One region of the Streptomyces liliiviolaceus genome, then DNA from elsewhere that is predicted to be linked to it. Evidence: riboswitches for the same ligand, from Rfam matches in the RefSeq annotation. Region 1 holds a riboswitch; the other holds the start of a gene.
The links. Region 1 has a riboswitch for cyclic di-AMP ahead of J8N05_RS01960 (C40 family peptidase). Riboswitches for the same ligand answer to the same signal wherever they lie in the genome.
Positions count from the first base shown of each region.

Region 1 (4,410 bases):
TGGCCCGGGCGGTTGTGGTGGGGAGCCGGTCACCTGGGGAAGGACGCTAAACCTCACGACGCGCCGGTGGTAACGGCATGTACGGAAGTGGTGGCACTCGGCCACGAGCTGACCGGGTGCGACCGTGATCCGGGCCCGGTGCCGGCGACTTGGCGTGGTGGGGTGACCGATGGACGCGTTGTGGGGGAGCGGCACACGCGGCGGTGCTATGGGCTCCGCCACCGGGCCCGCCAGGAGCCGGGGTGTGGGCCGGTGCGCGGCGGTATGCGGGCGTCCGGTTAGGGTCCGGGCTCATGGACGTACTCATTCATGTCTTCGTCGCCCTGCACATCATCGGCATCGCCTCCCTGCTGGGCGGTTTCCTCACCCAGATGAAGGCCATGGGCGACGGCACGGCCCGCTTCACCCCCGCCATGCTCCACGGCGCGCTGACCATGCTGGTCACCGGCGCGGTCCTCGTCGGCCTCAACCAGGCCGACGACCAGACCGTCAGTAACGTCAAGATCGGCGTGAAGCTGGCACTCCTGGTCGTGATCCTCGGCCTCGTCTACGTCAAACGCGACGACGAGAAGGTGGAGAAGGGCCTGTTCGCCCTGGTGGGCGGGCTGACCACGGTGAACGTCTTCATCGCGGTGCTCTGGACCTGAGCGACCGCGCCGGGAGCCGCCCCGGAAACTGTCTCGGGAGCCGCCCCGGAAACCGGCCCGGAACGTGGACGGGGTACGGCACCCACGTGCCGTACCCCGTCCGCGTTCCCTGTGGGACCCCGTCCCCGTCCCCGTCCCCGGTGGGCTCTCAGCCCGGCCGCACCACGCTGTGGATCGGCATGTAGTAGATCGACTCCTCGCGGACGTACGCACCCGGCTTCGGAGCGTGGATCATCATGCCGTCGCCGATGTAGATGCCGACGTGGCTGATGTCGTCGTAGAAGAAGACCAGGTCGCCGGGCTGGGCGTTGTCCACGGAGACCGTCGTGCCGGTGTCGACCTGGTCCCAGGTGGTGCGCGGAAGCGTCACACCGGCGGCCTTCCATGCGGCCTGGGTCAGACCGGAGCAGTCGTACGAACCGGGACCGCTCGCGCCCCAGACGTACGGCTTGCCGATCTGGGCGCGGGCGAAGGCGAGCGCCTTGGCCGCCTTGGTGGAGGAGGCGGAGTCCGAGCCCGCCGTGCTCCCGGTGCCCGTACCGGTACCGGTACCAGCTCCCGTGCCCTGCGTCGCCGCCTCCTGGCGCCGGCGCTCCGCGTCGGCCGCCTGCTGCCGCGCCAGCTCGTCCGCCTTGCGCTGGGCCTCTTCCTGCTTCTTCCGCTCGATCGCGGCCAGGCGGGCCTTCTCCTCGGCGGTCAGCTTGGAGAGGAGCTCGCGCGCCTCGGCGAGCTTGCGCTGGACGTCAGCCTTGGACGTCTTCAGCGTGTTCTGCGTCGTGGTGAGCGTCTCCAGGCCCTCGGAGGCCTCCTGCCGCTTCTTCGACGTGGTGGCCCGCTGGGTGACGTACTCGTCGACGGCCTGCTTCTGGCGGGCGGTCAGCCGGTTCATCAGCTGGGTCTGGTCGAAGTAGTCCTGCGGGTTGTCCGCGAGGAGGAGGGAAGCGCTGTCGGGGGCGGAGGCTCCGGTGCGGTACTGCGCCGCGGCGAACGTCCCGAGCGCCTCACGCGCGGAGTTCAGCTTCTCCGTGCGCTGCGCCACGTCGTCGAGCAGCGTGGCGACGCGCTTGCGCTGCTTGGTGGTCTTCTCCTTGGCGGCGTTGTACTTCTCGGTGGCCGTGCCCGCCTGCTGGTAGAGGTCGTCGATCTTCTTCTGGACCTCCTCCGTGCTCGGCCTGGGCTCCGCGGCCGGCGAGGCGTCCGCCGTCTGGGAGAGCAGGGCCACCGAGGTCAGGGCCGCGGTGGCGAGGGCAGGCGTGCGGATGCCCAGGGAACTGGGGGGCCGCGACTTGCGGTGTGGCGCCACGAGGGCGTCTCCTTCCGTCATCCGCCTACCGAGTTAGCTGTCGGGTTCGGGCGAGTGCTTCGGAAGGTTTGCCCTACGGTCCTTGTCCCACGCGGGAGTTCGGACCGATTCACCCCAGGATCGGTTGGGTCCCCGGTTCCGGAGGCCACGAGGGCAGCCGGATTCGGCGGAGCCCGCTCGGCCCGGCGTTGTTCGCCGGTGCGGGTCGAGCGGCCTACGCGAAAGTTAGCCAATACGTGTGGCACCTGTGAAGTTTGATGTGCGATATGCCCGATACATTTTCGTGACCTGAACCACGGGCGTCGTCCGGCGACGTCAATTGGTCGCGATCTGCTCCGAGTTGTCCCCGGGGTGCGGGAGTGGGCCGATCGGGTCCCGGCGCGGCGCCCGAGCCGACGGACCGGCTTCCGGTCGGCTCGGGGATGCCCTCCGGCAGGTGGTGGCCGGCACACCCTGCCTTCGCACGGTTGCCTGCGCGCCCCGCCTTCGCACGGTTATACGGAGGCCGTCCGTACGCCGTTCAGATGCGGGTTGAAGTCCGCGCCCCGTGACGGGACCGCAGTGCACCCCGTCGCCGCCGCGGTGGCCACCGTGCGTAATGGCGTGCTCATCACGGGTGAAGCCCTGCCCATGGCCGCCCGGCCGGGATTCCGCCGAGTTTCCGGGGTGGCGGCCGGGTGTCAGTGGGGACGCCTAGACTCGGAGAGCGATGAGCAGCCTCTTTGATGACAGCTTCCTGGCGGACCTCAAGCCCTCCGGGGCCCACGAGGAAGAGCCCCCGCCGCCGCCCGAGGACGAGGCGCCGGACCACGGTCCGGACGACCTGTTCGGCGGGCGCTTCGACGTGCCCCCGAGCAGGGACGGCCACTACCGCGACGGCGCGCCCCGGCCGCTCGTGGACCCGGCCGCGCTCCTGGACGGGTTGAACGAGAACCAGCGCGCGGCGGTGGTCCACCACGGCTCCCCCCTGCTCATCGTGGCCGGCGCCGGCTCCGGGAAGACCCGTGTGCTCACCCACCGCATCGCCCACCTGCTGGGCGAGCGCAAGGTGCATCCCGGTCAGATCCTCGCGATCACCTTCACGAACAAGGCCGCGGGCGAGATGAAGGAGCGCGTCGAGCAGCTCGTGGGCCCGCGGGCGCACGCGATGTGGGTGATGACCTTCCACAGTGCCTGCGTGCGGATCCTGCGCCGCGAGAGCAAGAAGCTCGGCTTCACGTCGTCCTTCTCGATCTACGACGCCGCCGACAGCAAGCGGCTCATGGCCCTGGTCTGCCGCGACCTGGATCTCGACCCCAAGCGCTTCCCGCCGAAGTCCTTCAGCGCCAAGATCTCGAACCTGAAGAACGAGCTGATCGACGAGGAGGACTTCGCCGCCCAGGCCTCCGACGGCTTCGAGAAGACCGCCGCCCAGGCCTACGCGATGTACCAGTCGCGGCTGCGCGAGGCGAACGCGCTGGACTTCGACGACCTGATCATGACGACGGTCAACCTCCTGCGCGCCTTCCCGGACGTCGCCGAGCACTATCGCCGCCGCTTCCGCCACGTTCTCGTGGACGAGTACCAGGACACGAACCACGCGCAGTACTCTCTCGTCCGGGAGCTCGTCGGCAGTGCCACGGACCCCGTCGCGCACCCCGAGGACGTACCGCCGCGGGAGGACGACCTCCCGCCGGCCGAGCTGTGCGTCGTCGGTGACGCCGACCAGTCGATCTACGCCTTCCGCGGCGCGACGATCCGCAACATCCTCCAGTTCGAGGAGGACTACCCGAACGCGACGACGATCCTGCTGGAGCAGAACTACCGCTCCACGCAGACGATCCTGACCGCCGCCAACGCGGTCATCGAGCGCAACGAATCACGCCGCCCGAAGAACCTGTGGACGAACGCGGGCGCGGGCGCGCGCATCACCGGCTACGTCGCCGACACCGAGCACGACGAGGCGCAGTTCGTCGTCGAGGAGATAGACCGTCTCACCGACGCGGGCGACGCGAAGGCCGGCGACGTCGCCGTCTTCTACCGTACGAACGCCCAGTCCCGTGTCTTCGAAGAGATCTTCATCCGGGTCGGCCTGCCCTACAAGGTCGTCGGTGGCGTCCGCTTCTACGAGCGCAAGGAGGTCCGGGACGTCCTCGCGTACCTGCGGGTGCTCGCGAACCCCGAGGACTCCGTACCGCTGCGCCGCATCCTGAACGTGCCCAAGCGCGGCATCGGCGACCGCGCCGAGGCGATGATCGACGCGCTCTCCCAGCGCGAGAAGATCAGCTTCCCGCAGGCGCTGCGCCGCGTCGACGAGGCGTACGGCATGGCGGCCCGCTCGACGAACGCCGTCAAGCGGTTCAACACACTGATGGAGGACCTCCGCACGATCGTCGAGTCCGGCGCGGGCCCGGCGACCGTCGTGGAGGCGATCCTCGAACGCACCGGCTACCTCGCCGAGTTGCAGGCCTCCACCGACCC
Region 1 covers NZ_JAGPYQ010000001.1:451,835-456,244, reverse strand. Annotated here, with positions in the region: gene J8N05_RS01965 (hypothetical protein) at 294-647, shown strand; gene J8N05_RS01960 (C40 family peptidase) at 796-1,950, opposite strand; cyclic di-AMP (ydaO/yuaA leader) riboswitch at 1,958-2,129, opposite strand; gene pcrA (DNA helicase PcrA) at 2,660-4,410, shown strand, end outside.

Region 2 (4,410 bases), 7.3 Mb from region 1:
GTGCTGTCGATCGTCGGGGACATCGACCCGGAGCAGACGCTCGCCTGGGTCGAGAAGTACTTCGGTTCCATCGCCGGGCACGACGGCAAGCCCGCCCCGCGCGACGGCTCGCTCCCGGAGACCATGGGCGGGCAGCTGCGCGAGGTCGTCGAGGAGGAGGTCCCGGCGCGTGCGCTGATGGCCGCCTACCGGCTCCCGGAGGACGGCACGCGCGCGTCGGACGCCGCCGACCTCGCCCTCACCGTGCTCGGCGGCGGCGAGTCGTCCCGGCTCTACAACCGGCTCGTACGCCGTGACCGCACCGCCGTCGCGGCCGGGTTCGGTCTGCTGCGCCTCGCCGGAGCGCCCTCCCTGGGGTGGCTCGACGTGAAGACCTCCGGCGACGTCGAGGTCCCGGTCATCGAGACCGCCGTCGACGAGGAGCTCGCCCGGTTCGCCGAGGAGGGCCCCACCGCCGAGGAGATGGAGCGCGCCCAGGCCCAGTTGGAGCGCGAGTGGCTGGACCGTCTCGGCACGGTCGCGGGCCGCGCCGACGAACTGTGCCGGTACGCGGTCCTGTTCGGCGACCCCCAGCTCGCCCTGACCGCCGTGCAGCGCGTTCTCGACATCACCGCGGAGGAGGTCCAGGAGGTCGCCAAGGCCCGCCTGCGCCCCGACAACCGCGCGGTGCTGGTCTACGAGCCGGTCGCCCCCGAGGAGACCGACGCGGCCGACGAGACCGACGCAGCGGACCACACCGACGAGGAGGCGGCCAAGTGACCGAGCTCGCCACGATGGAGTTCCACCCGCAGCCCCAGGCCGGCGAGGCCAGGCCCTGGGCCTTCCCGGCGCCCGAGCGCGGCACCCTCGGCAACGGCCTGACGCTGTTGCGCTGCCACCGCCCCGGCCAGCAGGTCGTCGCCGTGGAGGTCCTCCTGGACGCCCCGCTGGAGGCCGAGCCCAAGGGCCTCGACGGCATCGCCACGATCATGGCGCGGGCCTTCTCGGAGGGCACCGACAAGCACTCCGCCGAGGAGTTCGCCGCCGAGCTGGAGCGCTGCGGCGCCACGCTCGACGCCCACGCCGACCACCCCGGCGTACGGCTCAGCCTCGAAGTCCCCGTCTCCCGGTTGCCCAAGGCGCTCGGCCTGCTCGCCGACGCCCTCAGGGCACCCGCGTTCGAGGACGGCGAGATCGAGCGGCTGGTGCGCAACCGGCTCGACGAGATCCCGCACGAGACCGCCAACCCGGCCCGGCGGGCCGCCAAGGAGCTGTCCCGGCAGCTCTTCCCGGCGGACTCCCGGATGTCGCGTCCGCGCCAGGGCACCGAGGAGACGGTCACCGCGATCGACTCGGCGGCCGTGCGCGCCTTCTACGAGAAGCACGTACGCCCCGCCACGGCCACCGCGGTCGTCGTCGGCGACCTCACGGACGTCGACCTCGACGCGCTGCTCGGGGACACGCTCGGCGCCTGGACCGGCTCGCAGGCCCAGGCACGTCCCGTGCCCTCGGTGACCGCCGACGACACCGGCCGCGTGATCATCGTCGACCGGCCCGGAGCCGTCCAGACGCAGCTGCTCATCGGCCGCGTCGGCGCGGACCGGCACGACCGCGTCTGGCCCGCCCAGGTGCTCGGCACGTACTGCCTCGGTGGCACCCTCACCTCCCGCCTGGACCGCGTCCTGCGGGAGGAGAAGGGATACACCTACGGTGTGCGGGCGTTCGGCCAGGTGCTGCGCTCCGCTCCGGACGGGACGGGCATCTCGATGCTCGCCATCAGCGGCTCCGTGGACACCCCGAACACCGGTCCGGCGCTCGACGACCTGTGGAAGGTGCTGCGCACCCTCGCCGCCGAGGGCCTGACGGACGCCGAGCGTGATGTCGCCGTGCAGAACCTGGTGGGCGTGGCGCCCCTGAAGTACGAGACCGCGGGAGCCGTCGCGGGCACGCTCGCCGACCAGGTCGAGCAGCACCTGCCGGACGACTTCCAGGCGACGCTGTACAAGCAGCTCGCCGCGACCGGCACCGTGGAGGCCACCGCGGCCGCCGTGAACGCGTTCCCGGTGGACCGTCTGGTGACCGTCCTCGTCGGTGACGCCGCGCAGATCGAGGAGCCCGTCAGGGCCCTCGGCATCGGCGAAGTCAGCGTCGTGACGGCCGAGTAGGGATCTGTGGCCGGGTCGGTCCTGTGCTCGCGCAGGACCTGTCACGGCCGGGGCCCGGGTGACCGGACGAGTCACCCGGGCCCTTTTCTGTCCTTCTCCGCCCATGGTTTGTCCGTATTGCAGGGAAGTTGCCTGTCTGCCCTGTGGCATGCGCTACAAAAATGGTGATCCGTTTGTCCTTTGAAAGAGGCGCCGCTTAGCGTCGGTCCGGCTGTTCGTCAGGCACTGCGCCGCGTCCGCGGCACCGGACAGTCATCGCCGAGTCCCCGCATGGCGCGAGCCAGGGGAGCCGGGGACCCAGGTCCCTGGGGTGAATCGGACGCCCTTCCCGAAGGGGGTCCGTAGGAGACCTTCCTGCTCCGAACCCGTCAGCTAACCCGGTAGGCGAGAAGGAAGGAAAGGACCAGCCACTTCATGGCGTTCACCCGCGCCACGGGGAAGCACCGTCTTCCCAGCCGCATGACGCGCACCACCCGCAGGACCGTCGGCGTCGCCGCTCTGGCCACCACCGGTGTCGTGGGCACGCTGGCCGCCCCGGCGTTCGCCGCCGAGAGCGAGGTCGAGCAGACGGGCCCCCTGAAGGCCGTCACCATGGGCGACTCGGTCGCCCACGAGATCGACGCGCAGGCCGTCGCCCAGCGCCAGGCCGCCGAGCAGGCCGCCGCCCGCGAGAAGGCCGAGGCCGCCGCGAAGAAGCGCGCGGAGGAGGCCAGGGAGAAGGCCGAGAAGGAGCGCGAGGCCAAGGCCCGTGCGGCCCGCGAGGCCGAGCGCAAGCGCCTCAACGCCTACACCGCGCCGATCACCGGCTCGTACGTCTCCACGTCGTACCAGGCCGGTGGCGGTATCTGGTCCTCCGGCAGCCACACCGGCATCGACTTCCACGCCGCCAGCGGCACCGCCGTGCACGCGGTGGGCTCCGGCACAGTCGTGGAGGCCGGCTGGGGCGGCTCGTACGGCAACCAGATCGTCATCAAGATGGTTGACGGCACGTACACCCAGTACGGGCACCTCTCGTCCATCGGTGTCTCGGTGGGCCAGACGGTCACTCCGGGGCAGCAGATAGCCCTCTCCGGGGCGACCGGCAACGTCACGGGGGCGCACCTGCACTTCGAGGCACGGACGACCGCCGAGTACGGATCCGACATGGACCCGATCGCGTACCTCCGCGGGCACGGCGTGAACGTCTGACCGCACGGGCGCTTCGCACCGCACCCAAACCGCACCCGCACCGCACCTCCGTCGCAGGCCCCGGCTCACCGAGCCGGGGCCCGCGCGCGTTCGGACGGCTTCCGGTCACTTTCGTACCGGACGACTGCCTGTTCAGAAGCCCGGTGTGTCCAAAAAATATCCATGGATTCCCGGCTGCCTTCGGAATTTCCCGTTCTCTGCAATAGAGTCACCGAACAAGCGTCAATCGACCGCGTTTCGCGGGGATTAAGGCGGAGGTCCGGTCATGCGTATTCCCGCGCGCTCGGTATGCACGGCGATCCGGGACGACATCGTCGCGGGTGTCTACGAGCGCGGCAGCCGGCTCACCGAAGAACTGCTCGCGCGCCGCTACGGCGTCTCGCGGGTCCCCGTGCGCGAGGCGCTGCGCACCCTGGAGGCGGAGGGCTTCGTGGTCACCCGTCGGCACGCGGGCGCGTGCGTCGCGGAACCCACCGAGCAGGAGGCCGCCGACCTCCTGGAGATGCGCATGCTGCTGGAGCCGCTGGGCGCCGCCCGTGCCGCCCAACGGCGCACCGAGGCCCATCTCAAGGTGCTGCGCGGCCTGGTCAGGCTCGGCCAGGAGCGGGCCAGACGGGGCAGCAGCGAGGATCTGCGCTCGCTCGGGGGCTGGTTCCACGAGACGCTCGCGCAGTCCTCGGGCAGCCCGGCGCTGACCTCGACGCTCGGCCAGCTGCGGCACAAGATCGCCTGGATGTACTCGGTCGAGGCGCCCGCGAACCCCGCCGAGTCCTGGACCGAGCACGGGGCCATCGTGGACGCCGTGGCCCGCGGTGACAGCGACCGGGCCAGGGCGATCACGGCGCTGCACACGGAGCGGGCGATGTCCGCGCACCGGCTGCGTTTTCCGGGTGGGGACCGCGCCGAGCGTGTGAGGACTTCGCAACATCCCGTAAACACAGCGGGCCTGCGTCATTAACAGAAGCACCGTATACAAAGAGAGATATTCGGCAGGGCCCTATTTCCGGTGCCCTTTTCTTCCGCGTGCCCGCAATTGTGGAGCACGCCATTTCCGTGTGCGCGGAAGCGTGCGGAGGCG
Region 2 covers NZ_JAGPYQ010000001.1:7,706,470-7,710,879, reverse strand. Annotated here, with positions in the region: gene J8N05_RS32770 (M16 family metallopeptidase) at 1-759, shown strand, start outside; gene J8N05_RS32765 (M16 family metallopeptidase) at 756-2,144, shown strand; cyclic di-AMP (ydaO/yuaA leader) riboswitch at 2,391-2,545, shown strand; gene J8N05_RS32760 (M23 family metallopeptidase) at 2,559-3,332, shown strand; gene J8N05_RS32755 (GntR family transcriptional regulator) at 3,598-4,290, shown strand.
Region 2: linked by a shared signal. The riboswitch ahead of J8N05_RS32760 (M23 family metallopeptidase) and the one ahead of J8N05_RS01960 (C40 family peptidase) in region 1 are both predicted to bind cyclic di-AMP.